2 regions of the Salinibacillus aidingensis genome follow, and region 1 is predicted to be linked to the other one. Evidence: predicted binding sites of a transcription regulator. Region 1 holds the regulator's gene; the other holds the start of a gene.

Region 1 (15,780 bases):
TTTCCATCACTGCAGGGACTTGTTCACCGCTTAAAATTTCCATACCTGCATCATCATAATCAATTTCCTGTCTGAAGAAAAGTTCAGTAAGCTCCACAATTTCAGCTCCATAGCTTAACTGTTCCTGATAGAGTCCGATCAGCTCCTCTGCCCACTTCCGCTGAGTATCGTCCATTTTTTCCGGTAATTTCCCTGCATGAACTAAATGCGGAAGCGTCAGGTCAATAATACGGTCTAAATCGGCTTCTTTGATATACTGATTGTTCATCCATTTTAGTTTGTTCGGATCAAAAACAGCCGGAGATGTAGCGAGACGGGTTGCATCAAAAATTTCAATAAACTCCTCTTTCGTAAACAGCTCCTCTTCACCCTCAGGAGACCAGCCAAGAAGAGCGATGAAGTTAAACAGTGCTTCAGGTAAATACCCAAGCTCCTCATATTGCTCAATAAACTGGATAATGCTCTCATCCCGCTTGCTCAATTTTTTCCGTTCTTCATTTACGATCAGGGTCATATGACAAAAGGTTGGAACGTCCCATCCAAACGCTTCATAGATCATCATTTGCTTTGGTGTATTGGAAATATGATCCTCTCCACGCAGGACATGGGTAATCGCCATGAGATGATCGTCAATTGCCACAGCAAAATTGTATGTAGGCGTTCCATCCTTCTTCATAATCACCCAGTCACCGAAATCCTCTGACTCGAAAGTAATATTGCCTTTTACAATGTCCTTAAAGCGATACGTGTGATTTTGAGGAACCTTTAAACGAAGGCTTGGTTTTCTGCCTTCCGCTTCAAATTGCTGCTGTTGTTCCTCGGTCAAGTCACGGTGAGCACCGGAATAACGAGGCACTTCTCCCCGGGCCCTCTGCTCTTCCCGTTCCTTTTCCAGTTCCTCTTCGGTCATATAACATTTATAAGCAAGACCTTTTTCTAACAGCTCATTTGCATACTTTTCATAGAGATCCAAGCGCTCCATTTGGCGATAAGGACCGTAATCTCCACCGATGTCGATACTCTCATCCCAGTCAATACCTAACCACTTAAGATATTTTAACTGGCTGATGTCTCCACCCTCTACATTTCGTTTCTGGTCCGTATCCTCAATCCGAATGATAAATTTACCGCCAGTCGCACGGGCAAATAAATAATTAAATAATGCGGTACGCGCATTTCCAATATGAAGGTGACCGGTTGGACTCGGTGCGTACCTTACCCGAATATCATTTGTCATATATATACCCCTTCCTTATTCTCGTTTTCCAATTATGATTCCACGTAAAACTTATTTTACGATTGCTTTATTTATTTTGCAAAAGGACTGTCGCCTGAGCGGCAATGCCTTCCTTTCGTCCTGTAAAACCGAGTTTCTCAGTTGTTGTAGCCTTTATATTAACCTGGGAAGGATCTGCTTCCAGGATCTCAGCAACATTTTCTTTTATTGGTTCTATGTACGGGGACATTTTGGGTGCCTGAGCAATGATCGTACAATCGATATTTCCAAGCTGCAATCCATGATTCTTAACCAGGTTCCACACTTCTTTTAATAATACCTTAGAATCGGCATCTTTAAAAGCAGCTTCTGTGTCCGGAAAATGAGTTCCAATATCCCCTTTTCCAATTGCACCCAGACATGCATCGGCTACTGTATGTAAAAGAACATCAGCATCAGAATGACCAAGCAGACCCTTCTCGTACGGAATGGTCACGCCTCCGATAATACATGGACGTCCATCAACAAGCTGATGAACATCATAACCTGTACCCACCTTCATTTGCAAGCGCGACTCCTCCCTTTCTCTTAACAGGTTCTCTGCTTTTTTAATATCCTCCGGTGTTGTTAATTTAAAATTATCATAGCTGCCCTGAACAATTTCAACATGCTCCCCTAGACGTTCTACCAGTGAAGCATCATCTGTGCCTCTGTATCCTTCACGTCCCGCCTGATCATGTGCCTGTTTAATTTTTTGATATTGAAAACCCTGAGGCGTCTGGGCAGCCCAAAGGCTTTTCCGATCGAGGGTTTCCAGAAGCTCTCCCTCTTTTTTCTTCACCGTATCTGTTACCGGGACAGCGAGCAGCCCGGCCCCTTTTTCCGCTGCAGATTCCACCAACTGATGAATCGCTTCTTCTGCCACAAAGGGTCTTGCTCCATCATGGATCAGGACAATATCCTCTGTCTGACAGGCCATTAGACCATTGTTTACGCTATCCTGACGTTCAGCTCCTCCATCAACAAGCTTCGTAATCTTTGCAAGCTGATATTCATCCACCAAAGCTTCCATATCCTTTTTTTCTTTAGGATTGACGACAAGATAAATATCCGTACACCAGGAGTCCTTCTCGAAAACCTCCAGAGTATGAATCACTAATGGTTTGCTGTAAAGCTGTAAAAACTGTTTATTCATTCCCGTTTTCATTCGTTTCCCAAGGCCTGCAGCAAGAACAATCACTTGATAATTCATATTATGTACCGCCTTTTCAAAACTCGTTTCCTTATGTCTATAGAGCTTTAACAAAACAAAAGCGATAACAAGCTGGTTTGTTATCACTTTTGTCCTCATCCTTTTATTATTCCGTTTTTACAGTGCTTTTTCAAGTAATTTTGGCTTTGCAAAAATCATTCGTCCTGCAGAGGTTTGTAAAACGCTGGTGACAATTACTTCAATAGTTTTGCCGATATAATTCTGCCCTTCTTCAACGACGATCATCGTTCCATCATCCAGATAGGCAACCCCCTGTTTATCCTCCTTACCATCTTTAATAACATGTACAGATAGCTCCTCACCTGGAAGAACAACAGGTTTCACGGCGTTAGCCAAATCATTAATATTTAACACTTCAACATTCTGAAACTCACAAACTTTATTTAAGTTAAAATCATTTGTAACAAGAATGCCTTGAAACGTTTTAGCGAGCTTTACCAGCTTGCTGTCAACTTCATGAATATCCTCAAAATCACCTTCATAAATCTGGACATCAACAGGAAGGTCCTTTTGCATACGATTCAACACGTCCAGACCCCGTCTTCCCCGGTTCCGTTTCAATACGTCTGATGAATCAGCGATGTGCTGCAGTTCTTCAAGTACGAATTGCGGAATAACGATTGTACCTTCTAAAAACTTTGTCTGACATATATCAGCGATCCGGCCATCAATGATGACACTTGTATCAAGAATTTTCGGTTTTGAGTTCAGGAAGGCACCGGACGTATCCTCTTCTTCCTCTCCCGTTTTCCGCTTCTCTTTTTTTGCATTAGCTAATAAGTTGGTAAACTCATTTCTCCGCTTAAAACCAACCTGAAATCCTAAATAACCTAAAATCACCGTTAGAAAAATAGGAATAACCTGTGATACTAGCTGAATTTCAATATCCTGTATTGGTCTATTTACCAACAGCGCAATAATCAAACCGATAATTAATCCAATACTTCCAAACAATAAGTCGGTAACAGGGACTTTAACCAGCGTCTCCTCAACCCAACGGATGAAATTCACAATATAGTCAACCAGCCAAAATGCAGATAAAAATAATATAATAGCACCTATTACCGTACCAACGTATGGCGACAACAGCCATAACGGACTTTCAAGGCCAATCAGCTTTAAGAGATCGGGGACATATAAATATCCTATTGCCCCTCCGGCAACTATTATAAAGACCTGAATAATCTTTTTCAGCATCCATTTCACCTCCTATCAACTATTGTTACCAAAAAATACAAAAATAATAAGAAAAATTATAATTTCATGGACTACCAAATACAAATATTTGGTAGATACTTATTATATCACGCTATTATGCACTAGTCAAAATATTAAACAGACAAGTTTAACACTAATTTTACAATGTGTCAAACTTATTACGGAATTCAGCCTATTTTACAAAACGAGCTGAACAGTTCCCTGATTTGCTTCAAATACTGGCACCATCATTAGCAGGCGGATATCCCAGACCTTTATCGCGGAAACCCTATGAGTCAGGTTACGGGCCTTAGTCATTCCAAAGACCTAAAAAGAATCCTGAATCATTTCATTTATGTTTCAAAAGTAACTTTTAAAGCATCCTGAATACTATCCACACCAACGACTTCAATGGATGAGGGCGGGTCCCATCCGGATAAATTATTGTTTGGAATGATGGCCCGTTTAAATCCTAACTTGGCTGCCTCCTGAACGCGCTGTTCGATTCGCGATACACGGCGAACCTCACCTGTCAGTCCAACCTCACCAATCAGAATATCGTCCGGTCGGGGGGACTTTTCTCTAAAACTGGACGCAATACTGACAGCGATGGCTAAATCAATTGCAGGTTCATCAAGTTTTATACCCCCGGCTACTTTAATATAGGCATCCTGGTTTTGCAGCAACAAGCCTGCTCTTTTTTCCAGTACCGCCATTAAAAGATGAACACGGTTCTGACTCAATCCGGTTGCCATTCGACGCGGATTTCCAAAGCTTGTCGGTGAAATTAAGGCCTGAATTTCAACAAGGACCGGTCTTGTCCCTTCCATTGATGCTACAATCGTTGACCCTGCCACCCCGCTTGAGCGTTCTTCCAGGAAAATTTCGGAAGGATTCAGAACTTCTGTAAGACCTTCCTCCTTCATTTCAAAAATCCCCATCTCGTGAGTACTTCCAAAGCGGTTTTTTACACTTCTTACAATACGAAAGGTATGGTGCCGCTCTCCTTCAAAATAAAGTACTGTATCCACCATATGCTCAAGTAAACGAGGGCCGGCAATGGACCCTTCTTTTGTTACATGACCTACAATAAACACAGGGATTCCATTCTGCTTGGCAATTCTCATCAGTTCCGATGTCGACTCTCTGACTTGAGAAACACTCCCAGGAGCTGAGGTAATCTCACTATGATAGACGGTTTGAATAGAATCTACCACTACAAGAGACGGCTTCATATCATATATTGCATCCGCTAACTGCTGTAAATTTGTTTCAGCCATTACATAGAGACGATCGGAATTTATCTGAAGCCGATCTGCCCGAAGCTTCGTTTGACGAACGGATTCTTCACCTGATATGTATAAGATGTCCAGTCCTTTTTGGGCCATCTGAGCAGAAATTTGCAATAGGAGGGTTGATTTCCCTATACCCGGATCGCCACCGATTAAAACCAGGGATCCCGGTACAATTCCTCCACCCAAAACTCTGTTAAACTCCGGCATTTGAGTGGCAATACGTTTTTCCTCCTGTATGGCAATACCTGTTATACGTTCAGGCTTGCTCGCCTTCTGTGAGCCGCCGGAAACAGTCTGACGTGTATTGGTTATTTCCTTTTCTTCTACTAATGTATTCCATGTCTGACAGGCCGGACATTTCCCCATCCATTTTGGCGATTCATATCCACATTCCTGACAGACAAATTTCACTTTGGGTTTAGCCATAATATCCTTCCTTCTTTGCCCTTCATATATATATACGAATAAAACATGTACTTAGTTGCACATTTTTGTGACAAATCATTGAACACCGTTATTTAATAGTATAAAAAAATATCGGAAGGGAATCACCCTCCGATATTTTTATTTTATCACGTTTTATCCTTCAATTTTTGAAAAATTTTAAGGTCTTACGATGATTTCTCCATCATCATTGGTATCAATTGTGACTTTTTTACCTTTTTCCACATTACCTTTAAGCAGTTCCTCCGATAACAGATCCTCAATGTTTTTCTGAATGGATCTGCGCAATGGACGGGCACCATACTCAAGGTCAATGCCTTCATCTGAGATTTTATCCAGCGCCGGATCTGTCACCTCGAAATCAATCTCCTGATCTACCAATCGTTGTCTGAGCTGTTCAATCATTAATGAGACAATTTCTTTAAGATGCTTCTTCTCAAGGGAATGGAAGACAATGGTTTCATCAATTCGGTTCAGGAACTCTGGACGGAAAGCTTTCTTCAGTTCCTCCATAACCTTTGACTTCATATTTTGGAAATCCTGCTCTTCATCTCCTAATGTGAACCCTACATATTTATTCCTGCGCAGTTCACGGGCTCCTACGTTGGAGGTCATAATGAGAACCGTATTACGAAAATCAACGGTACGTCCTTTTGAGTCTGTTAAACGGCCATCTTCCAGGACCTGCAGAAGCATGTTAAATACATCCGGATGGGCCTTTTCAATCTCATCCAGAAGTACAACTGAATAAGGCTTGGTACGTACCTTTTCCGTTAACTGTCCTCCTTCTTCGAATCCTACATAGCCTGGAGGGGACCCTACAAGTCTTGAGGTGGAATGCTTCTCCATATATTCGGACATATCGATGCGAATCATCGCGTCCTCATCACCAAACATGGATGATGCTAAGGCACGTGCGAGTTCGGTTTTACCCACACCGGTTGGTCCTAAGAAGATAAAGGAACCGATTGGACGTTTTGGATCCTTCAGACCTGCACGGGCTCTGCGAATTGCTTTGGAAATAGCCTTAACTGCCTCATCCTGCCCAATAACCCGAGAATGTAATGTCTCCTCAAGGTTAAGCAAGCGTTCACTCTCATCCTTAGCCAGTCTTGACACGGGTACTCCAGTCCAGGTGGATACCACACTTGCGATATCTTCAAGTGTCACTTCAGAGTTTTCCTGCCCCTGTTTTTCCTTCCACTCTGATTGTGTTTTTTCCAGACGTTCACGAAGACGCTGCTCATTATCACGTAAAGAAGCCGCTTTTTCAAATTCCTGACTTTGAACCGCAGCATCCTTTTCTTTACGCACCTCTTCCAATTGCTGCTCCAGTTCTTTTAAATCAGGTGGAGCTGTGTAAGAACGAAGACGAACTTTAGAAGCTGCTTCATCGATCAAATCAATCGCTTTATCCGGTAAAAAGCGGTCCGTGATATAACGGTCAGAAAGTCTTACAGATGACTCAATGGCCTCATCTGTAATCGAGACACGATGGTGGGCTTCATAGCGATCTCTTAAGCCCTGTAAAATCTGTACGGACTCTTCCTTAGTTGGCTCATCCACCTGAATAGGCTGGAAGCGGCGTTCAAGTGCCGCATCTTTTTCAATATATTTACGGTACTCATCTAACGTGGTCGCTCCAATACACTGGAGCTCTCCTCTGGCAAGCGCTGGTTTTAAGATGTTGGAAGCATCAATCGCACCTTCTGCTCCACCAGCACCAATAAGAGTATGAAGCTCATCAATAAACAGGATAATATTCCCTGCCTGGCGAATTTCCTCCATCACCTTTTTCAGACGGTCTTCAAATTCACCACGATATTTCGTACCTGCAACAACGGTACCCATATCCAGGGTCATCACTCGTTTATCCCTTAAAATCTCCGGAATTTCATTATTTACAATTTGCTGGGCTAAACCTTCTGCAATGGCTGTTTTACCTACCCCAGGCTCCCCGATTAAGACAGGGTTATTTTTAGTTCGACGGCAAAGCACCTGAACGACACGCTCAATTTCCTCGCTTCTTCCAATCACAGGGTCAATGTGATCCTCTTTTGCGATGGCCGTTAAATCCCTCGCCAGAGAATCCAATGTTGGTGTATTGGCATTTGAAGACTGACGACCGACTCCTCCGCGGTGGCTGGAAGTGGATTCATTGCTTCCTAATAGCTGAAGGACCTGTTGACGGGCTTTATTGAGACTGACTCCCAAATTATTTAAAACACGTGCAGCAACCCCTTCTCCTTCACGAATAAGACCAAGAAGTATATGTTCAGTACCAACATAGGAATGACCAAGTTTACGGGCTTCATCCATAGATAATTCAATTACTTTTTTGGCCCGTGGTGTATAGTGAATCGTCTGATTAGCCTTCTCCCCTTTTCCAATTAGCTGCTCAACTTCCTGCTGGATTTTATCCGGTTCTACGTTCAGGGTGGTTAAGGCCTTCGCAGCAATCCCTTCTCCTTCTGTAACTAATCCAAGCAAAATATGCTCTGTACCAATATTGTTGTGCCCTAGACGCATGGCTTCTTCCTGGGCAAGGGCTAAAACCTTCTGTGCTCTTTCTGTAAATCGCCCAAACATCATATCTCTATTCACTCCTTACATCTTTTCTAAATGAAGTCGTTCTCTTATTAAAGCAGCTCTTCTTATATCTCTTTCTTCCGGTTTCAATGGCTTTTTCGCATATTGCTGCAGAAAACCGGGCTGAGTTAATACAGTCAGTTCGTTTAAAATTGTTTTTGAGATATTCTCAATAATTCCTAAATCAATTCCAAGCCTTACATCAGACAGGCATTGCGCTGCTTCCTTGGATTGGATGATCCGGCTGTTGGCTAAAATTCCGTAAGAACGGAACACTTTATCCTCCAGTTGTATACCTGAATTACTCATCAGACGCTGACGTGCATAGCGCTCCTGTTCAATTAACTGTGTCACGACACTCTTTAAGTCTTCAACAATATCCTCCTCAGATTTACCTAATGTAATCTGATTGGAAATTTGAAACAGATTGCCTAACGCTTCACTGCCTTCTCCATAAATCCCTCTCACGACCAGGCCTAACTGGTTGATGGCAGGTATCATTCTGTTTATTTGCTGTGTAATCACAAGAGCTGGCAGATGCATCATGACCGAAGCTCTCATACCCGTCCCGACATTTGTTGGACAGCTGGTTAAATAACCACGGTCTTTATCAAAGGCATAATTAATCTTTTCCTCAAGCCAGTCATCAATTTTAGATGCATAGTCCAGGGCATTCTCTAACTGAAGTCCAGGGTAGTAAAGCTGTATACGTATGTGATCCTCTTCGTTAAGCATGATGGATACTTGTTCATTCTCTGAAATTAAAGCAGCCCCCGACTCATTATGTTCGGTTAACTGCGGGCTGATGAGATGTTTTTCCACCAATACCCTCTTTTCAATGGGTTCTAAATCGGACATCCTTACTAATTCAAGCTTTGCGTTCTTTTCTAAGGATTGATTTTCGAAATGATCCTCAAAAACATCCAGGACTTTATTCAGCATATCGGAATTAGCAACAATCGGAAACGGATATTCTTTAAAATTCCTGGCTAGCCGAATACGACTGCTAAGAACGATATCACTATCCTGCCCCTCTTCTTTTAACCATGGGCTAACGGCTTCGTTAATAAATTGCTGTAAGGACATTAGACTTCACCGCCCTTATCATTATTAAGTTGTTTTTCCAATTCACGTATCTGATCCCGCATTTTAGCTGCCTCTTCAAATTGTTCTTTTTCAATTAATTTTTGTAATTCCAGCCGATACTGCTGAAGATTACGCTTCAGATGAAGATTTCCTCCTACACGTTTTGGAATTTTTCCATCATGAGTTGTATTTCCACTGTGAACTCTTCTGAAAATAGGATTTAAATGCTGATCAAAAGTTTCATAGCACTGGTCACATCCAAATTTTCCGCGTCGTTTAAATTCCTCATAAGTCATGCCGCATTTATCACATTGCAACGAATGGTTTGATTGAAAAGACGAGCCTTGGCTTTCTTTAAATGATGTTCCCGAATCAAAATTAAACAAACCTGATAATAAATCCTGGAAGGAAAAATTCTGATTGTATTGATCCATATACCCTTTTTCCTGGGCACAATATTCACACAAGTGCACTTCCGTTTTTTCGCCATTTACTACCTGGCTGAAATGAACGGTAGCAGGTCTTTTCTCGCACTCCTGACATTTCATGCGAATCAACCTCCCTTACATTCTGTATCTTAATACATCAAGCATAGCTACTAAAATTTTCGATCTTAGTTCGTCACGTGCTGGTAATTGAATGGAAATTACATTCCGATCTAATGCACTGAGCATCAATTTGGCCTCACGTTCAGTTATAATCTCTTCTTCAAGCAGACGCTCAATAACATCCAAACTCGCCTGCTGAGTAATCTGAGGCTGGACAAGCTCCATGATTTGTTCAATTAACTCCACTTTGCTTTGTGGTTTAACACGAATAATACGAATATATCCACCACCACCACGTTTACTTTCCACTAAATAACCTTTTTCGATGGTAAACCTTGTTTTAATAACATAATTAATTTGAGAAGGTACACATTGGAAACGGTCTGCAATTTCACTTCTTTTAATTTCAATTGCGTTCTGGTGGCTCTGTTTCAGAACTTCTTTTAAATAATTCTCAATGATGTCGGATATATTTCGCATCTTCCCTCCTCCTTAAATCATTTCACTATTAACACTGTATCTCTGCACAATTTGACTTTGACTATCTTTGACTTTATCTTCATTATACTCAAATTACGCATTCATGCAAATAATATGTATGCCATTAACAAAGGGAAAAACTCTCAAAAACCGTTTCTCTATTTAAAGTTTATCCGTTTAACTTCAAATAAAACCTGACAAAACAACAATTTAATAATTTAATTTTTATCATATATATATGTCACATTTTTGATTTTGGTTAAATGGTCGAGCAGATCATTTCGTTCAAAATCCTGACCCTTGTCAATTTCAACTAACAAATATCTCTCATCATTGTCCTGATGGTTCACTTCCACTCTTTTTACCCTTAATTGAAAATCATCAAATACCTTCAGGAGGTCATTCAGTTTCGCATCTCTATTTAAAATTAATCGGATTTTACGATCACTCTTTTTATTTTTCGCTAAACGATTTTCAAATTGATTGAGGAAAATCAGACTTAAAAGAACGACAAATGTTGTTAACAATGCAGGTCCATACATTCCTGCCCCAATAACGAGACCAAGTCCGGCAACGGTCCATATGGAAGCAGCCGTTGTAAGTCCTCGGATAGTCATTCCATGAACCATTATAGTTCCAGCCCCTAAAAAGCCTATTCCACTAATCACATAGGATGGTATACGCGCTGGATCAAACCGGATGTTTTCAAAATTATCCAAATACTGATCAAATCCATAAAGGGATAATAGCATCATCAGACAGGCACTTACACCAACTAATATATGAGTTCGAAAACCGGCCGAGTGATTTTTTATCTCCCGTTCAAAACCAATAACCCCACATAAGGTTGCAGCTAATATAAGACGAAAGGCCATAATTTCAAAGTTATCATTTAACCAATAGACTGATTCAAACATAGCTTTCTCCCCTTAGTCCCTTTGTTCAAGCAATAATCAGTGAAATTTAATTTCTCTCCTGTTGCTTTCCCTTTTTAGTGTAAATGTCAGTCTCTTATATTTTTTCTTTAATATAGATTATTCACTGACTGGTCATGAAATGTTTGTTCAATAAATTATATTAAATATTATTATACGAAAAAAAAGCCAAGAAGAAAATGTCTTCTTGGCTTTTGCCCAGCAGCGTCCTACTCTCGCAGGGGAAGAACCCCAACTACCATCGGCGCTGGAGAGCTTAACTACTGTGTTCGGAATGGGAACAGGTGTGACCTCTCCGCCATCGCCACTGGACTTTGGCTTGGTCGTTCTGCGTTGTTCATACAAATGAGCGCTTTTAGCAGAACTTCCTTATCATTATTGATTTCAGGTGACTAGCACCCTCAAAACTAGATAAGAAAAGCAATTATGTGAGCAGGCAGTGGTTTATAAATCCGTCTGCGTTTTTTGTCCAGCTTCGACTTGCATGCGCTCGCCTCCGCTTTTCGTATAAGTTAAGTCCTCGATTGATTAGTATCCGTCAGCTGCACGTGTCACCACGCTTCCACCTCGAACCTATCTACCTCATCGTCTCTGAGGAATCTTACTCATTTAAAATGATGGGAAATCTCATCTTGAGGGGGGCTTCATGCTTAGATGCTTTCAGCACTTATCCCTTCCACACGTAGCTACCCAGCCGTGCTCCTGGCGGAACAACTGGTACACCAGCGGTGTGTCCATCCCGGTCCTCTCGTACTAAGGACAGCTCCTCTCAAATTTCCAACGCCCACGACGGATAGGGACCGAACTGTCTCACGACGTTCTGAACCCAGCTCGCGTACCGCTTTAATGGGCGAACAGCCCAACCCTTGGGACCGACTACAGCCCCAGGATGCGATGAGCCGACATCGAGGTGCCAAACCTCCCCGTCGATGTGGACTCTTGGGGGAGATAAGCCTGTTATCCCCGGGGTAGCTTTTATCCGTTGAGCGACGGCCCTTCCATTCGGTACCGCCGGATCACTAAGCCCGACTTTCGTCCCTGCTCGACTTGTAGGTCTCGCAGTCAAGCTCCCTTCTGCCTTTACACTCTGCGAATGATTTCCAACCATTCTGAGGGAACCTTTGGGCGCCTCCGTTACTCTTTAGGAGGCGACCGCCCCAGTCAAACTGCCCACCTGACACTGTCTCCGAACCGGATCACGGTTCTGGGTTAGAATGTCCGTACAGCCAGGGTGGTATCCCACCGGCGCCTCCACCGAAGCTAGCGCTCCGGTTTCGATGGCTCCCACCTATCCTGTACAAGCTGTACCAACATTCAATATCAGGCTACAGTAAAGCTCCACGGGGTCTTTCCGTCCTGTCGCGGGTAATGCGCATCTTCACGCATAGTATAATTTCACCGGGTCTCTCGTTGAGACAGTGCCCAAGTCGTTGCACCTTTCGTGCGGGTCGGAACTTACCCGACAAGGAATTTCGCTACCTTAGGACCGTTATAGTTACGGCCGCCGTTTACTGGGGCTTCGATTCAGAGCTTCGCCCAAAGGGCTAACTCATCCTCTTAACCTTCCAGCACCGGGCAGGTGTCAGCCCCTATACTTCGCCTTTCGGCTTCGCAGAGACCTGTGTTTTTGATAAACAGTCGCTTGGGCCTTTTCACTGCGGCTCATCCAGACCGAAGCCTGAACGAGCACCCCTTCTCCCGAAGTTACGGGGTCATTTTGCCGAGTTCCTTAACGAGAGTTATCCCGCTCACCTTAGGATTCTCTCCTCGCCTACCTGTGTCGGTTTGCGGTACGGGCACCCTCATCCTCACGAGAGGCTTTTCTTGGCAGTGTGAAATCAGGAACTTCGGTACTCTATTTCCCTCCCCATCACAGCCCGAGCTTACGATGAACGGATTTGCCTGCTCATCACTCTCACTGCTTGGACGTGCATATCCATCAGCACGCTTCCCTATCCTCCTGCGTCACCCCATTGCTCAAACGGATGAAAGGTGGTACAGGAATATCAACCTGTTTTCCATCGCCTACGCCTTTCGGCCTCGGCTTAGGTCCCGACTAACCCTGAGCGGACGAGCCTTCCTCAGGAAACCTTAGGCTTTCGGTGGACAAGATTCTCACTTGTCTTTCGCTACTCATACCGGCATTCTCACTTCTAAGCGCTCCACCCGTTCTTCCGATCGGACTTCGCTGCGCTTAGAACGCTCTCCTACCATTGTACCAACGGTACAATCCGCAGCTTCGGTGATACGTTTAGCCCCGGTATATTTTCGGCGCAGAGTCACTCGACCAGTGAGCTATTACGCACTCTTTAAATGATGGCTGCTTCTAAGCCAACATCCTGGTTGTCTAAGCAACTCCACATCCTTTTCCACTTAACGTATACTTAGGGACCTTAGCTGGCGGTCTGGGCTGTTTCCCTCTCGACTATGAACCTTATCACCCATAGTCTGACTCCCAAGCTCAAGTTGTTGGCATTCGGAGTTTGACTGAATTCGGTAACCCGATGAGGGCCCCTAGTCCAATCAGTGCTCTACCTCCAAAACTCGATTCTTGAGGCTAGCCCTAAAGCTATTTCGGAGAGAACCAGCTATCTCCGTGTTCGATTGGCATTTCACCGCTACCCACACCTCATCCCCGCACTTTTCAACGTACGTGGGTTCGGGCCTCCAGTAAGTGTTACCTTACCTTCACCCTGGACATGGGTAGGTCACACGGTTTCGGGTCTGCGACCTCATACTCATACGCCCTGTTCAGACTCGCTTTCGCTGCGGCTCCACATCTTCTGCTTAACCTTGCATGAGATCGAAACTCGCCGGTTCATTCTACAAAAGGCACGCTGTCACCCATTAACGGGCTCCAACTACTTGTAAGCACACGGTTTCAGGTTCTCTTTCACTCCCCTCCCGGGGTGCTTTTCACCTTTCCCTCACGGTACTGGTTCGCTATCGGTCACTAGGGAGTATTTAGCCTTGGGAGATGGTCCTCCCGGATTCCGACGGAATTTCACGTGTTCCGCCGTACTCAGGATCCACTCCGGAGGAAACCAGGTTTGAATTACAGGGCTGTTACCTTCTTCGGCAGGTCTTTCCAGACCGTTTCATCTACCTGATTTCTTGGTAACTCCGTATGGAGTGTCCTACAACCCCAGAAGGCAAGCCTTCTGGTTTGGGCTGTTTCCCGTTCGCTCGCCGCTACTTAGGAAATCGCGTTTGCTTTCTCTTCCTCCGGGTACTGAGATGTTTCAGTTCCCCGGGTTACCTTCCTTACCCTATGGATTCAGATAAGGATACTGCCCCATTACGGACAGCGGGTTTCCCCATTCGGAAATCTCCGGATCAAAGCTTACTTACAGCTCCCCGAAGCATATCGGTGTTTGTCCCGTCCTTCATCGGCTCCTAGTGCCAAGGCATTCACCGTGCGCTCTTATTCACTTAACTTATAACGCACACGGACAATATTGTCCGTTGTCTGCTCTTGATTGCTTTCTTATCTAGTTTTCAAGGTGCTATTTGAAGAATCCTTCGATCCTTCAAAACTAAACAAAACAACCGAGTACGCTCTTTTTTGGTCACGAAGTGACCTTATCTTCCTTAGAAAGGAGGTGATCCAGCCGCACCTTCCGATACGGCTACCTTGTTACGACTTCACCCCAATCATTGGCCCCACCTTAGGCGGCTGGCTCCAAAAGGTTACCCCACCGACTTCGGGTGTTGCCAACTCTCGTGGTGTGACGGGCGGTGTGTACAAGGCCCGGGAACGTATTCACCGCGGCATGCTGATCCGCGATTACTAGCGATTCCGGCTTCATACAGGCGAGTTGCAGCCTGCAATCCGAACTGAGAATGGTTTTATGGGATTAGCTTCACCTCGCGGCTTCGCTGCCCTTTGTACCATCCATTGTAGCACGTGTGTAGCCCAGGTCATAAGGGGCATGATGATTTGACGTCATCCCCACCTTCCTCCGGTTTGTCACCGGCAGTCACCCTAGAGTGCCCAACTTAATGCTGGCAACTAAGGTCAAGGGTTGCGCTCGTTGCGGGACTTAACCCAACATCTCACGACACGAGCTGACGACAACCATGCACCACCTGTCACTCTGTCCCCGAAGGGAACCCTCTATCTCTAGAGGTAGCAGAGGATGTCAAGACCTGGTAAGGTTCTTCGCGTTGCTTCGAATTAAACCACATGCTCCACCGCTTGTGCGGGCCCCCGTCAATTCCTTTGAGTTTCAGCCTTGCGGCCGTACTCCCCAGGCGGAGTGCTTAATGCGTTAACTTCAGCACTAAGGGGCGGAAACCCCCTAACACCTAGCACTCAACGTTTACGGCGTGGACTACCAGGGTATCTAATCCTGTTCGCTCCCCACGCTTTCGCGCCTCAGCGTCAGTTACAGGCCAGAGAGTCGCCTTCGCCACTGGTGTTCCTCCACATATCTACGCATTTCACCGCTACACGTGGAATTCCACTCTCCTCTCCTGCACTCAAGCCTCCCAGTTTCCAATGACCCTCCACGGTTAAGCCGTGGGCTTTCACATCAGACTTAAGAAACCGCCTGCGCGCGCTTTACGCCCAATAATTCCGGACAACGCTTGCCACCTACGTATTACCGCGGCTGCTGGCACGTAGTTAGCCGTGGCTTTCTGGTCAGGTACCGTCAAGGCACAAGCAGTTCCTCTTGTACTTGTTCTTCCCTGACAACAGAGCTTTACGATCCGA
Region 2 (15,780 bases), 1.7 Mb from region 1:
AGGTGGAAACGGTGCCCGGGTTATTGTAGAATATAACACAATCCTTCCTCAGGCAAGACAGGGGTTTGGTACCGTTCACCATGCAGCCTTTCGCGTAGAAGATCGTGATGTATTGGAAGAGTGGATTGAGCGGATGGCTAAGTTTGGCTTCCGGACATCTGGATACGTCAACCGTTTCTTCTTTGAATCATTGTATGCGAATGTGGCACCTCAAATTTTATTTGAATTTGCAACAGATGGCCCCGGCTTTATGGGCGATGAACCATATGAAACTTTAGGGGAAAAGTTATCTTTACCTCCATTTTTAGAAGCGAAACGGGAAGAAATTGAAGACATGGTACGACCGATTGATACAGTAAGAAGCACAAAAACATTTGAAAAGGAATATGAATAAGCTTTTTCAGGAAGGAGTCTATTTATGAAGTCTAAAGTTGTTACCCTGTTACTCGTATTTGGGGTAATGCTGACAGCTTGTTCTCCAGCGGCAGATGAGCCGGTTACCCTGCAGAATCATGCAGGAGAAGAGGTAAATATACCTGGAGAAAAACCTGTCCTGTTCTTTTTTATTACCACTTACACCTGAAGTATTTGTCAGCAGCAACTGGTTCAGTTGCATCAGAATTTAGACACGCTGGAGGACCTTAACCTGAACGTTGATACTTATATTATAAGTAAGGACACGGTTGAGGAACAAAAGATTTTATACGATGAAATTAAGCGAGTGTTTGGCGAAAGTCTCCCAATTCTTGCTGATCCTGAGTTAAAAGTGATTGATAAAATGGGCATGAAAAACGGTGATATTGCGTATCGCGGCTATGGAATGCTGGATTCGGACGGAAATGTTATTTTTCAAACGAAGAATGACCATTGGGGCGAGCAATTTGATCAGACATTAAATGAAATAGAAGAAGAATATCAAAACTTTATGAGTGAATAACATGATCATTACCCAGGTACATGCCTTGTATCTGGGTAATGATCGTCTGGGGAATGATTAAATTAAACCAAATACAGCCACGTCCAGCTGTCGATTTTGTGTTCCTTGCTAATTTCCAATCACGATTTAACCTCCTGGGTACATACACTATCAATGAGTGAGAGACTTATGACAGGAGGAGAGCGTATGTTTACAAACGATTTTTATGGGTATGGGCAAAACTTCTACTCGTTTCATCCATATACGTACAACCCACTTCCGAATTCACAGTTTCCAGCTGTGGATGCATATCGACAGCAAAGCATACAGGGTCAGGCAACCTGGACAACGGGGGGACAGGTTACCAAGTGTGGTATTCCATGGTCCACAAATGAATATATGACTGCATCTGTCAGTCTGAATGCCCCTTACCGTTGTGGTCAAATGTTAAAAATTACGAACCCCAATAATCAAAGGGAGATTATCGTAACTGTAGTGGATACTGTTCAAGGATATCCACCTAATCGTATTAATCTTCACAGGAGAGCATTTGAGGCTTTAGGAGTAAATCCTCAGATAGGTGTTCTGAACATTCAAATCACACCTTCACCTCAACTGGAACAGGAAAAATGGGGAAAGTATCTGTTAGAAGTAACGCAGACGGCCTATCCAAACTATAAAGTAACCGAATATCAATCCGTGGAAAAAACGTCGGTAACGAATAATCAAACGAGAGAAGTATATGATTATTTTTTACAGTCCCCACAGGAATCGATAACCGTTCGTGGTACAGTTGTCTATAACCCAAACACAGACCGGGTTGTGTCGTTTGATATAAAAGAAATTTAGTATAAGCAAAAGCTTGATTCATCCAAGAATCAAGCTTCACTACATATGTGCCTTCTTTTGATCTGTAAACTGTCTGTGGGGGAGCTTCCACCCATACTTTACTGTAAGCATTCGGAGTGTAACAACCGCGACAAATAAGAGGTATAACCCCCAAGTCTGGTTTACCAGATCTATACCGATCAGTAAGCCTGCAAGCATAGCCCATGCACCATAAATATCCTCTCTTAGTACAGATGGTTTTCTTCCAGCAAGTAAATCACGGATAATCCCGCCACCACTTCCTGTAAGTAATGCAGCCATAATAATTGCACTTAACGGATGATTCATCTCTGTTGCATGCATGGCTCCTAAAATCGCGAAAGTGGAAAGGCCTATGGCATCCGTGAATGTGCCCCACCTTCCCCAATGTTTCAGTGCCCCTGAAGGAAACAAAAATACAATCGTTATAATAAAAATAGCCATCATAAAAAGTGGCCCCTGATCCCAGATTTCCGATACCGGTACACCGATTAACAGGTTTCGGGTGGTTCCGCCTCCAAAAGCCGTAACCATGCCTAAGACATAAACTCCTAAAATATCATAATCCTCTTCTAATGCTACGATAGCTCCACTTATGGCAAAGGCTATGGTTCCAATCGCATTAAAAATCTCCCAAGTCATTACTTAAAACCCTCTTCCTTAACTGATAACCTATATCATCGTATCACAGGCCCATTTGTCTTTACACTAGTTTTCTTCTAAAAAATCAGTTTATTAAAAGCTGCTTGATTTTTCATATCCAATCGTTTAGTCTACAGAAATTTCCATAAACAAATATCTTGAAAGTCAAAGAAGGTCAAACTATAATAAAAGTGTAAGGTCAAAAAAGGTCAAAGAATAAAAATCTCAAAAGGAGGTTTTATGGATGCTTTGTGATATATGTCAGCAAAATGAGGCAAAAATTAATGTTTATACCCAAATGAATAATGAAAAGAAAAATATTAAAATGTGTACATCATGTTTTGAACAGGAAAAAGCGAAACACAATATTCCATCCGACTTTGGTGGAGGAATGGGATTCCCATTTGATGATCTATTCAAGGGAATAGGTCAGGAGAATGGGGCGGCCTTTGGTATGAAACAGCCAACCCATACACAAACACAGAGTACTGGTGGAAATGGCGTTCTTGATCAATTTGGCCGTAATGTGACCGATCAGGCCAGAAATGGGAACATTGATCCGGTAATTGGACGAGACAAAGAAGTCGAACGTGTGATTGAAATATTAAATAGACGTAACAAGAATAATCCTGTTCTTATCGGTGAAGCTGGTGTAGGTAAAACAGCGATTGCAGAAGGACTCGCCCTAAAAATGGCAGAAGGAGACGTACCTTCAAAATTATTGGATAAGGAAGTGTATGTTATGGACGTTTCCTCTCTGACTGCTGGTACAGGAGTTCGAGGCTCCTTTGAAGAACGAATGAAATCCATCATTCAGGAGCTGCAATCCCGGCAAAATGTCATTTTGTTTATTGATGAAGTACATCAGATTGTTGGTGCCGGTTCAGCTGAAGGATCCATGGATGCAGGTAACATCCTGAAACCTGCACTTGCCCGTGGAGAATTGCAAGTAATCGGAGCAACAACCCTGAAAGAATACAGGCAAATCGAAAAAGATCCAGCGCTTGAAAGACGATTCCAGCCAGTTATGGTAGAGGAACCGACTCCTGAGGCGACTATGGAAATATTAAATGGTCTCAAATCCCGTTATGAGGATTATCATCAGGTTAAATTTACCGATGAAGCGTTGAAAGCCAGTGTGAAGCTTTCTGATCGTTATATTCAGGATCGATTCCTCCCGGATAAAGCAATTGATTTGTTAGATGAGGCTGGATCTAAGGTGAATTTATTATCTGAAGGAACAGAAAAAACAGCTATTCAAAAGAGAATAAATGCTATCCGTAAACAAAAAGATCAGGCAACAAATGAAGAACGTTATGAAGATGCTGCAAAATTACGTGACCAGGAAGCAAAACTGGAAAGACAGCTTGAAGATGGAAAAGAAGAAGCTGGTGTTGTTGATCAGGCCTTTATCACGAGTCTGATTGAAGCCAAAACAGGTATCCCGGTAGGTAAGCTTCAGGAAAATGAGAAAGAAAAGATGAAGCATCTTGAAGAGAATTTACAGTCAAAAGTAATTGGTCAGGATGAGGCTGTACAAAAAGTGGCCAAAGCTATTCGCCGTAGTCGTGCAGGATTGAAATCCCAGTATCGTCCTATTGGTTCTTTCCTGTTTGTTGGTCCAACAGGGGTTGGTAAAACGGAACTTTCAAAATCTCTGGCTGAAGAAATCTTTGGATCTAAAGATTCAATGATTCGACTGGACATGAGTGAATATATGGAGAAACACTCGGTTTCAAAACTTATCGGTTCACCTCCTGGATATGTTGGCCATGATGAAGCCGGACAATTAACAGAGCAAGTTCGTCGCAACCCATATAGTATTATTCTGCTTGATGAAATTGAAAAGGCTCATCCAGATGTGCAGCATATGTTCCTGCAAATTATGGAGGACGGTCGTCTGACAGATAGTCAGGGAAGAACCGTAAACTTTAAGGATACTGTATTAATTATGACCAGTAATGCGGGTGTAACGGATAAAAAGGTTACCGTTGGCTTTAATACAGTAGGCGAAGATATGGAAAAGGAAAGTCATATTCTCGAATCTCTTGGTTCTTACTTTAAACCTGAATTCCTTAACCGTTTCGACTCAATCGTAGAGTTTAACCAATTAGAAAAGGATCATCTTTTAGATATTCTTGATTTAATGCTGACAGATGTGAGAAATCAGCTTGAGGAACAGCATATCAATATAGAGATTGATCAGGCGGCCAAAGAAAAACTAATTGAGCTTGGCTACCATCCAGCCTTTGGTGCCCGTCCATTACGCCGAGTCATTCAGGAACAATTAGAGGATAAAATAGCTGACGTGTTACTTGAAGAGGAAGAATCTGACCAGCTTACTGTCACAGTAATAGATCATGAAATTGTTGTGCAATAAAACAGAGACTGACCCGATTTACTTTCGGGTCAGTCTTTTGTTTGTGATGTATTATTAAACAACTTATAATTTACTAATAAGATAGGAGTGAAGAATTATGCCGGAAATTATACTTGATGATTTAAGAATACAGGCTGAATATTTACAGCATGAATGGATTCTTAAAGAAGATAAACGGCTTCGCAAAGTTATTTTTGATTTCAAAGTAACGAGTGATGATTATCATCAGGTAACAACTAAGCTTTATGAAAATGACTTTACGGTAAAAATCCCAGACGAAAATCTGCAATTTCAGGCTTCGATTTCCACGTACTCAACATCTATCACCAATTTATATCATGAAGGTGAGGTTGGGGATTATCACCTGGAATTAATAGAACAAACGAATTAGGTATGTAAAACAAAGTGGCCCTGCATGAGCAGAGCCCTTTGTTTTTACCATATTATCTTACTAAAACAAATATACTTTTTCAGGTAATTTCACCAAACGGAATCGATTAGGGTTCATCCTGTGTTGATTTCAGATGGTTATAATGATGCTGAATATATAAGAAAAACAGCAATGTAAAACTCTGAACAGCCAAATATACAGGAAAAGAATACGCTCCCTTCCACCCATGGTAATTAAATACACCAAAATACACATTAACCCTCTCGAAACCAATTGCGATTAGAGACCATACAAGGATATACAGCCCCGTCCAAATTCCTTTTACATTAAACTTATCAAATAAGTAGATATATAAGTAGGCAAAGGGAGCGTAAAAGGAATAGAGCACTAAATCAAACAACTCATAGTTGCCCTTATCCATAATGTCATATAAATCAAGGGAAGGCGAGGCCATCATATGGTCGAGAACACGTGCAAAGACAATGGCACATAGCATAACCAGCAAAATAACACTTAAGGGAAAACGCCTGGGCAATAAAAAGACCAGCAAATAAGACAGGATAACTCCTGTAAGTACAAACCATTCATTGTGATCGAAATGTTCTGGTAAAGTCATTTGATTCCTTCCTTTTGCAGTTTTGATTGAAACCATACATGCAGCAAGCGCACGACTATTAACAGGACGACAAACGTCACAATTGACTGCCAGAATTGCCAGTTTTTATACTGTATGACCTCCCAATAAGTCATTATCAATTGGACAATTCCCAGAATGCCTGTCATTAAAATCGTTAACACAATCCTCGATAGCCAGGTTTTACAAACTTCTACCAGGTTAAAGTACCATAAACATAATAACGGAATCATTATCAATTCATATAACCGCAAAATCAGAAACAATTGGGGATCATCAGCAACTGACCAGAGCTTTAAATTAATATAATAAACGGCTGTATATCCTGTCACAAAAAATACAAGGACTAAATACATAAAACTGTTTTCCAGTACATTTAATGTTTTCTTCGTACTTATCGACGCAATGAAAAGCAGGAGTGAAAAATTGATAGCAATAATTAGTTCCTTCATTATTCTTCCCTCATTAAGGTAATTTTTTTCATTTATTTTTTGTAGAATTCTTCTACTTATACTCCAAAAACAGAAAATATAAATTTCTTCTTGTAAAATATATGAATTCTGGTAATATATACACAATTTCAAAATTTTATAGGGGAGGGGATTACATGATTCGGGAACTGTCAAAAGCAGATCTTCATGCTTGTATGGAATTTATTAAAAAAAGCCCGGCAGAAAACCTGTTTCTGATTGGCGATTTGGAGGCCTATGGTGTTGAGGAAGATTTCCAGGACGTCTGGGGTGATTTTGACGAACAGGGATATTTTCGTGCTGTATTATTACGTTATCGCCAAAATTACATTATCTATGCTCCGGATTCTTTTGACAGACAAGGAATCGCGGCTATTATAGATCAGGATAAACGAGAGGAAAAGATGGTCTCAGGTATATCAACCATTGTTCACCAGGTTCTCTCCCACTTAACCCATAAACCTGAAAAAGTAAGAGAAACCTACTATGCAAAATGTGAGTCCTTAAATGATATACAAATTCCCGATGTTCAAGTGAAAAAGTCTGAAATCCCGGATATTCCACGTATTGTTGAGCTTCACCGGAATATTGCAGATTTTACGAATCGTGATCCTGAGGGGGAAAGTATTCGGAAAAATATGGAGGAAGGTGTATCACGTACCTTTTATATTGAAGATAGAGAAAAAATGGTATCTTCGGCAATGACCACCGCTGAAAACAGTCTTTCAGCAATGATTATAGGCGTCTGTACATTGGAGGAGTATAAAAAAAGAGGGTATGCCAGTGCGTGTATGACAGCATTATGCAAAGAGCTGTTGAGTGAAGGAAAACATCTGTGCCTCTTTTATGATAATCCTGAAGCAGGAAAGATCTATAAACGGTTAGGCTTTCATGATATAGGAAAATGGGTAATGAGTGAGTTTCGATAGTTCAGAATGGCTGGCATCTTTTGATAAGCCAGCCATTCATTTTATATCCTTTTTACATTAGTCATGAGGAAGCCGCTTTTAGGTAAAGTCGGCATCTCATCTAATGAATAATTGAAATCCTGAGCAGGAACATCATAGTCCATTTTATTTACTAAAAAGTCCACCGTTGCTTTCATCACTTCCACAGTAATTCCTTCTCCCGGACAACGGTGTCCCTTTCCAGGATCACTGCCTCCTTGAGGAATAAATGAGTAGTCATTCCTGTCCTGGTTTTTAAAGTTATTCGGGTCAAATTGATTAGGAGTTTCCCAAAACCTTTCATCATGATGCATCCCATAAATATCTAATAAAACTAGTGTACCTCTTTTAAAAGTATAATTATTCCAGGTAAAGTCCTCTTTCACCCTTGCGCCGAGAAAAGGGCCAAAAGGATAAAAGCGCCGGACTTCATTTACGAACATTTCAAGATTTCTGCTATTGTGTTCTTTTAGCGGCTCCTTAGTCTTTGGATGTTCATGCAGGGCTACAGCCGCAAATGTAATATAGGTTGAAATCGCAACGATGGGTCTAAGTACATTTATAAGTTCAATGGCTGCTTTTTTTGCAGGCAAATGCTGACCTTTCTCATCCTTAAGAAATGCCATTACATATAAAGCAGACGATTCATCTGCAGGTATGTTTCCGGAACGTACATCCTCGATGATATTTTCCATCCAGCCTTCTGTTCGATTTCTGGCCGTTCTTCCCTTCCAATGCTCAGGACCCACTCTGCCGAAAGCATAAACCATGGATATTAAATCATCAGCAAGGTCAGGGATATCTTCCTCTTTAACAGGAACACCCGCCCATTGACAGGCTACCCAGCATAGAACGTTCTTTATTTCCTTAAAGAAACGAACTTGTTCCTCTTTCTCCCATTGGGGAATGGAGTGTTTGAGTTCATTTGTAACCATTTCGGCTAACCGTTCTTGATTACGTTTATCCATAAGAGATAGAAACTGCTGCTTGCGTTGATGGTGGGCTTGTCCATCCATTCCCTGTATTGCCCCTACTCCGAACAGGGATTGTTGTATACGGTAAGGAGCTGCCCACTTACGCTGGAAACGGTCTAGATCATAAAAGATCTTTGCCGCTTCCGGACCAGTCATACAGACTACTTTTTTTCCAAGCACTCTCGTTTCAAATAGATCTGTTTTAAATTGGTCGGCACGATTCTTTATGAACAGATAGCCTTCCTGAAGTAAAGCAATACTGTGGTCCATCCCCTCCTCATGAGGAATTTCTTCGTTATATCGCATTCTTTATCGACTCCTTTTAGCGTAGTCCTTATTGGTTAAAGTTCCCCAAAATCTCTGTATTTTACGTTATAATTGAAAAAGAAATGAATTCGACAAATTCTTTCGTTTAATCATCTTTTGGGGAGGAGCATTTATGGAGAAGCTGACAATGGATTCACTATTAGATGTGTTTGGAGAGCTTTTTTCCGATGAAGTATCTATTGCGATATCCAATACAAGAGAATATATTTATTATCGTCCCAGTAAACGAATCGATTTAAAAATAAAGCCAGGGGACCCGATTAAACAGGGGACCATTGCAGATAAAGCTTTTCAATCGGGGCAAAAGGTTTCAGAGTTTATCGACCGGAATGTTTTTGGGATTCCCTATCACGGTATGGCTGTTCCATATTTCGACAATGACCAGATTGAAGGCTGTGTAACCGCCATCTATCCGGCACTGACAGAAGGAAAATCTGTCATTACCGTAAAAAGTCAGGATGGATGGAAGCCCATACCTTTCCATGATGTTATGTTCGTAGAGGTGCGAGACCGCAAAACTTATGTCTATTCAGACGAATTTGCCGGAACCCATAATAAAGCATTACAGGAATTCGAATACATTCTTCCGAGGGAAATTTTCATTCGCTGTCATCGTTCTTTTATAGTAAATGTCCATCATATTCGTGAGATTTTTCCCGACACGCACTCTACATTTGTGCTGGAAATGAAAAATGGTGCAACTATTCCCGTCAGTCAATCTTATTCCAGTTATTTCAGAAAGCTGCTGGGATTCTGATTATTCTGTTTTACATCATCTTTTCAGGTTTTCACACACGATTTTTCTGTTTGTCTTCATAATCTCCAGTTAAAGCCCTTTCATAAGTTAAAATATTCTTAAAGTTAAGATGAAGGGGGTTACATTGTGGGGAACAACTACGACCGCATTAAGGATGCACAGCTGAAAGAAAAAGTTGTTTCGGCAGAGGAAGCGGCTGCATGGATTCAGGATGGAATGACACTTGGTCTGAGCGGTTTTACTCGTGCCGGTGATGTGAAAGCGGTTCCGACTGCGCTGGTTAAACGTGCGGAAAACGAATCGTTTAAAGTGAATGTATTCACGGGTGCATCATTGGGTTCAGATATTGATAAAATGTTTGCAGAAGCCGGAATCATTCAAAAACGTCTCCCTTTCCAAGCTGATCCGACTATGCGGAAGAAAATTAATCAGGGAGAGCACTTTTTTGTCGACCACCATCTTTCACATACAGCTGAATTACTTAGGGGGAATGTAATAGAGGCTGTAGATTATGCTATTTTGGAAGCGATTTCGATAGAGGATGGAATGATTATACCTACAACATCGGTTGGGAATTCACAAATTTTTGCTGAAAAGGCGAGGAATATCATAATAGAAATTAACCTTGCACAATCCGAAAAATTAAAAGGGGTTCATGATATATATAGCTTAGAAAAGCAGGGAGAACGTGCACCTATTCCGCTAACTGATCCAAGCGATCGAATCGGTACAGCAGGAATTCCTATCGATGTTAAAAAGGTAAAGGGAATTGTCTTCACCAGTCAGACGGATTCGCCATCAACAATCGTTGAACCTGATGATCAAACCCAAATCATGGCAGATCATTTAATGACCTTTTTACGAAATGAGATTAAAGCTGGACGTCTTACAGAAAGCCTTGCTCCTTTACAATCGGGTATAGGCTCAGTGGCAAATGCTGTTCTGCACGGAATGGTTCAATCAGAATTTGAGAATTTAGAAGTCTATTCCGAGGTCCTTCAGGATGCTGTTTTTGATCTCATTGATGCAGGTAAAGTCAACATGGCATCATGCTGTTCCATTACGCTATCAGAAGAAAAAATGAAAAAAGTCTTTGATAACTTTGAGGACTACCGTGATAAGTTAATTATGCGACCGCAGGAAATATCGAACCATCCTGAGATCATCCGCCGACTCGGCCTTATATCTATTAATACCGCATTAGAGTTTGATATTTATGGGAATGTCAACTCTACACATGTTACAGGTACAAAAATGATGAACGGCATAGGGGGATCTGGTGATTTTGCCAGAAATGCCCGTTTAGCTATTTTCGTCACTAAGTCGATCGCAAAAGGTGGCGATATTTCAAGTGTAGTGCCATTTGTTTCTCATGTGGATCATACGGAACATGATGTCGATGTCTTAGTAACGGAGCAAGGGTACGCCGATTTACGTGGTTTAGCACCTAGAGAACGTGTTGAACTCATTATTGAAAATTGCGCCCATCCTATCTATCGCGATCAATTAAGAGAATATTATTATGAAGCTCTGTCTCGAGGTGGTCAGACACCGCATGTGCTGGAAAAAGCCTTATCATGGCATACGAATTTTAAGCAGAACGGGACGATGAGGGAGCTGGCTGAGGAAAAGATCTAACATAACTGCCTGGTTATTTAACCAGGCAGTTTTTATATCTAAAAGAGTTTTTAACAGGACTTTTGCTGTTTTTCGTGAAATATATATAGATATAACATTTCATGAAGGTGGGAAAATTTAAAATGCAGTCCTTTGATTATTTAGATTATCCTTATTCTTCGCAGCGGATGGTATCCATTGCGAATCGTGGTATGGTCGCAACATCCCAGCCTCTTGCCGCACAGGCTGGTCTTGATATGTTAAAACAAGGAGGAAATGCTGTTGATGCGGCCATTGCCACTGCAGCTGCGTTAACGGTAGTGGAACCAACCTCTAATGGCATTGGCAGTGATGCTTTTGCATTAGTATGGACAAAAGGGAAGCTGTATGGTTTAAATGGAAGTGGCCCATCACCAGACTCCATTTCCATAGAGAAAGTGAGGGCCAAAGGGTATGATGATATTCCTGTTCATGGATGGATTCCAGTCACAGTACCGGGAGCTCCAGGCGCATGGGCGGAATTATCAGATCAATTTGGAAAGCTGCCATTTAAAGAGCTGTTAAAGCCTGCGATAGATTATGCGGAAAATGGCTATCCCGTATCTCCAACACTTGGTCGTTTCTGGACAAAAGCGTATCAAAAATATAAGGAAGAACTCGATGGTGATGAATTCAAACATTGGTTCCATACATTTGCACCTCATGGACGGCCACCGCAAATAGGGGAAGTATGGAAATCAACAGATCATGCAGATACGTTGAGATCTATTGCTGAAACAAAGGCAAAGTCCTTTTATGAAGGGGAGATTGCTGAGAAAATTTCCCGTTTTTCGACTCAATATGATGGATTTTTAACGAAAAAAGATTTGGAGACTTATCGGCCGGAATGGGTAGAACCCATATCAGTAAATTATCGCGGTTATGATGTCTGGGAAATCCCGCCTAACGGTCAGGGGCTCGTTGCACTCATGACATTAAATATGCTAAAGGGATTTTCTTTTTCAGAAAAGGAATCTGCAGATACATATCATAAACAAATGGAAGCGATGAAACTGGCATTTACAGATGGCCAAACCTATATTACAGATAAGAAGGACATGAGACATTCAACAGAGCAGCTCCTCTCTGATACCTATGCGCAAAAAAGACGAAACTGCATACATGATACAGCCTTAACACCAAAGCCAGGTCAACCACCAAAAGGGGGAACGGTCTATTTAGCAACCGCAGATCAATACGGAAATATGATATCCTTTATCCAAAGTAACTATATGGGATTTGGTTCTGGGCTGGTCGTACCTGGTACGGGAATTGCTCTGCAAAATCGGGGACATAATTTTTCTCTTAATCCTTCCCATGACAATGCCTTAAAGGGAGGAAAACGCACGTACCATACCATTATACCAGGCTTTTTAACGAAAAATAATATACCTATAGGTCCATTTGGAGTCATGGGTGGTTTTATGCAGCCCCAAGGTCATGTCCAGGTCTTAGTGAATATGATTGATTTTAAGCTTAACCCACAGGCGGCCCTTGATGCGCCCAGGTGGCAGTGGCGGAAAGGTAAGGAAATTGCTGTAGAATCAACATTCCCTTCTTACATTGCTGAGGGCTTGGTTAGAAAAGGGCATGATATACAAACTGAATTAGAAAAAGGTGAGTTCGGGCGAGGACAAATCATTTGGCGGGATCACGAGACAGGTACGTTATATGGAGGAACAGAATCAAGAACAGATGGCGCAATATCTTCTTACTAATATAATATATTTGGACAGACAAGTTCCCTGCGGAGGTTATAGATATGACACATTGGCACCTTTTCTTAGCCTTTTTCCGAGTAGGAATTTTCGGCTACGGGGGAGGCCCATCCTCGATCCCTCTTGTACAAAAAGAGGTGGTTGAAAAGTATAAGTGGCTGGACGATGAAGAATTTGGTAATATTCTTGCATTGGGAAATTCACTTCCTGGACCAATTGCAACTAAAATGGCCGGTTATATTGGTCACAGAGTATCCGGAATTCCTGGGATGATTAATGCGGTATTGGCTACCATCATCCCGACTATAGTACTAATCATTATTTTATTAACCTTCTTAAGTTCGTTTAGTAATTTAGGTTGGGTAAATGGCATGACAGAGGCTGTTGTTCCTGTGGTCGGAGTAATGCTTGCTCTATTAACGTATGGTTTTGTAAAAAAATCTCACAAAGCGAATGGCTGGCTGATTACGATTGTTTTGTTAGCTGCATCCTTACTTTTAATCGAATGGTTCAGTGTACATCCGGCTGTATTAATTGCTGCAATCCTGCTTTATGCACTGATTAAGCCTGTTCCTGATGATCAGTCAGGTAAAGAGGAACATGTGGTTAAAAACACCACTGCTGAAAATGGTACACGAGAGAAAGGAAAATCATAGATGATTTATTGGGAAATATTTATTGCCTTTTTCATTCCGGGTATCCTCGGTTATGGAGGTGGTCCAGCCTCCATACCTCTGGTGGAAAATGAAGTGGTCGATCGGTTTGGCTGGATGACAGTCAATGATTTCAGTGAGATGCTGGCCATGGCGAATGCATTGCCTGGTCCTATAGCCACAAAAATGGCCGGATTCATTGGGTTTGAACAGGGAGGAATTTTAGGAGCACTTGTTGGGGTATTCGCCATCGTTGCCCCATCTCTTATTTTAATGATTACCTTACTAAAGGTTTTATTAAAATTTAAGGATTCCCCGCGTGTTAAAAGACTGACAGCCTTGATTTTACCGACGATTGCCATTCTTCTTGGGGTTATGGCCTTTGATTTTTTTCAAACAGCTTATGAAGGTTCCGGCGTCTGGCATACACTTTTTTTAGCCATTGTCAGTCTGGTTTTACTGGAAAAAGTTAAGGTTCATCCTGCTTTTGTGATTTTAGGAGCGTTGGTTTACGGCGCTTTATATTTATAAAAGTACGATAGAGGAAGGTTAAACATACCACCAATGATACATACTGATAGGGAGTATCGACATTGGTGGTGATTTTTTGTCTGTACGTATCTTTTTGCTGACAGCTGTCTTTCTATTTTTTAATTCAGCACCTGTTCTTGCTGTTGAGCAAACAGCCCTTAAGGATATGAAGGCCGCTTTTATTCGTGATGGAGACTTATGGATATATGAGAACCAGGAAGAAATACAAATAACGAAAGAAGGGGATGTGTTTGCACCACAATGGTCTCATGATGGTCAATGGCTGCTCTATCAGAAAAACGTAGAAGTTGAACCAGGAGATTATAAAAAGGCACAAACGGAAATATGGGTCTATCATGTTCAAACAGGGGAGAAGAAAAAAATCTTCTATAATGGACGTAATCCAAAATGGTCTCCGGAAAAAAATCTCGTGGCCTTTCAAAGCGATGAAGTTCTAAACATATCTGATTTGGATAGATTCTATAATGTTGAGCTTGGTGTAAACAGCTATCAGTGGGTGCCTGATGGGAGTGGCTTTCTTTTGTCCTCTCAGGCTGATTTGCTACCTGATGGGTGGACAAGTCCAATTCTTTATAGAAAAACCATAACCGCGCCTTTAAGTGATGTCAAACTGCATAAGAATGTCCAGCGACTTCTTAAGATTCCGAAAGAAGTCGAAAAAGGGGAGACCTCTATTTTATCCATTGGTGCTGGTCACTTTTCTTTTTCCCCGAGTGGAAAATGGACTTCCTTTATCATTTCACCAACCGCCTCCTGGTCCATGGACAGCAATATGGTGAGCGTCATGACAAATGATGGCTCTACTTTTAAGGTGCTTGATGAGGTCATTCTGGGTGTCGGAAAACCGAAGTGGGCTCCCGATAAAGACCGACTTGCCTATATTGCAGGTGGAGGCAGAATTGTATTAGGATTTAAGGATAAAGACTTGAAGGTTAAAGAAATGCCTGTGAACCAAACATTTACTCCGGACGATTATGCCGAACTCGATTTCTCCTGGATCGATAACGAATCGCTGGTGACATCCCGAGTGGAGGAGAGGGAATGGTCAAATGAACCCGGCAGACACCCATTGCCAAAGCTGCATCGCATAAATATAACAAACAAACAACAGGAAACAATCACAGAGCCACCAGAGAATTTGGGAGATTATAAACCAATGTACTTGGATTCCAAACAAATGTTTGTTTGGTTCAGAGGAAAGTCCCTGACTGATACAGATAAAAATGTATGGGTAGCAGATCGTGATGGTACGAACCATAAAAAGTGGTTGGAAAATGTTGAAAATCTAACATTATATACCGAATGATTTCATCTTCTTTACCGGCTTTCATAACCATGGAATTTCAGGTCTAAAATAGTGTAAGCAGTCCGTTTTATAAATTTTTAATGGGCTGCTTTTTTATTTTCTTAAAAGATTACATTATTGAAGACGAACCGGGATAAAAAATAAACGATAACGGCAAAATCTTACACAACAAAATTAGCATCTGACTCCAATATAATCACATGTTATGTTCTTTAAAACCATTATTTTGGGAATGTTCCTACAATGAAGTTAATCCGTTTTAAAAGGTGGTGCTTTAAATGTTATCTGTTCAGGAGGTTTCAAAGCAATATAAAAATTCCAGGGCATTAAACAGTGTTAGTTTAACTTTTGACAAGGGGAAGTGTTTCGGTATCGTTGGTCCTAATGGGGCTGGGAAATCTACCTTAATGAAAATTATTGCCAATGTTATCCAAGAGTATGATGGGGAAATCATCTCCTCTGACCGCACCGGTAACCATTCACTGAGAAAAAGTATTACAGGCTACGTGCCTCAGGAAATCTGTCTTGAAGAAAAATTGCCTGCTCTGGTAAATTTGCAATTCTATGGTCAACTATATGGGTTAAAAGGA

The links. The regulator CtsR, encoded in region 1, represses protease genes until heat stress. The targets are predictions, from matches to a motif close to ATGGTCAATAAAGGTCAAACA.
Region 2: the regulator CtsR is predicted to act here: its motif matches at 2,621-2,641, upstream of ACZ5OK_RS09345 (ATP-dependent Clp protease ATP-binding subunit).

What each region holds. Positions count from the first base shown of each region.
Region 1 is NZ_AP043759.1:6,463-22,242, reverse strand. Features, by position in the region: gene gltX (glutamate--tRNA ligase) at 1-1,237, opposite strand, end outside; gene ACZ5OK_RS00115 (bifunctional 2-C-methyl-D-erythritol 4-phosphate cytidylyltransferase/2-C-methyl-D-erythritol 2,4-cyclodiphosphate synthase) at 1,305-2,468, opposite strand; gene ACZ5OK_RS00110 (PIN/TRAM domain-containing protein) at 2,586-3,686, opposite strand; gene radA (DNA repair protein RadA) at 4,040-5,407, opposite strand; gene clpC (ATP-dependent protease ATP-binding subunit ClpC) at 5,585-8,017, opposite strand; gene ACZ5OK_RS00095 (protein arginine kinase) at 8,033-9,100, opposite strand; gene ACZ5OK_RS00090 (UvrB/UvrC motif-containing protein) at 9,100-9,648, opposite strand; gene ACZ5OK_RS00085 (CtsR family transcriptional regulator) at 9,664-10,128, opposite strand; gene ACZ5OK_RS00080 (MgtC/SapB family protein) at 10,347-11,045, opposite strand; rRNA gene rrf (5S ribosomal RNA) at 11,260-11,375, opposite strand; rRNA gene ACZ5OK_RS00070 (23S ribosomal RNA) at 11,572-14,501, opposite strand; rRNA gene ACZ5OK_RS00065 (16S ribosomal RNA) at 14,659-15,780, opposite strand, start outside.
Region 2 is NZ_AP043759.1:1,716,522-1,732,301, reverse strand. Features, by position in the region: gene ACZ5OK_RS09370 (ring-cleaving dioxygenase) at 1-394, shown strand, start outside; gene ACZ5OK_RS09365 (hypothetical protein) at 419-583, shown strand; gene ACZ5OK_RS09360 (redoxin domain-containing protein) at 587-937, shown strand; gene ACZ5OK_RS09355 (DUF3889 domain-containing protein) at 1,124-1,765, shown strand; gene ACZ5OK_RS09350 (trimeric intracellular cation channel family protein) at 1,805-2,425, opposite strand; gene ACZ5OK_RS09345 (ATP-dependent Clp protease ATP-binding subunit) at 2,670-4,805, shown strand; gene ACZ5OK_RS09340 (DUF3219 family protein) at 4,903-5,196, shown strand; gene ACZ5OK_RS09335 (hypothetical protein) at 5,303-5,812, opposite strand; gene ACZ5OK_RS09330 (hypothetical protein) at 5,809-6,282, opposite strand; gene ACZ5OK_RS09325 (GNAT family N-acetyltransferase) at 6,438-7,229, shown strand; gene ACZ5OK_RS09320 (cytochrome P450) at 7,271-8,527, opposite strand; gene ACZ5OK_RS09315 (LytTR family DNA-binding domain-containing protein) at 8,661-9,305, shown strand; gene ACZ5OK_RS09310 (acetyl-CoA hydrolase/transferase family protein) at 9,432-10,943, shown strand; gene ACZ5OK_RS09305 (gamma-glutamyltransferase family protein) at 11,066-12,679, shown strand; gene ACZ5OK_RS09300 (chromate transporter) at 12,724-13,335, shown strand; gene ACZ5OK_RS09295 (chromate transporter) at 13,336-13,863, shown strand; gene ACZ5OK_RS09290 (hypothetical protein) at 13,940-15,190, shown strand; gene ACZ5OK_RS09285 (ABC transporter ATP-binding protein) at 15,469-15,780, shown strand, end outside.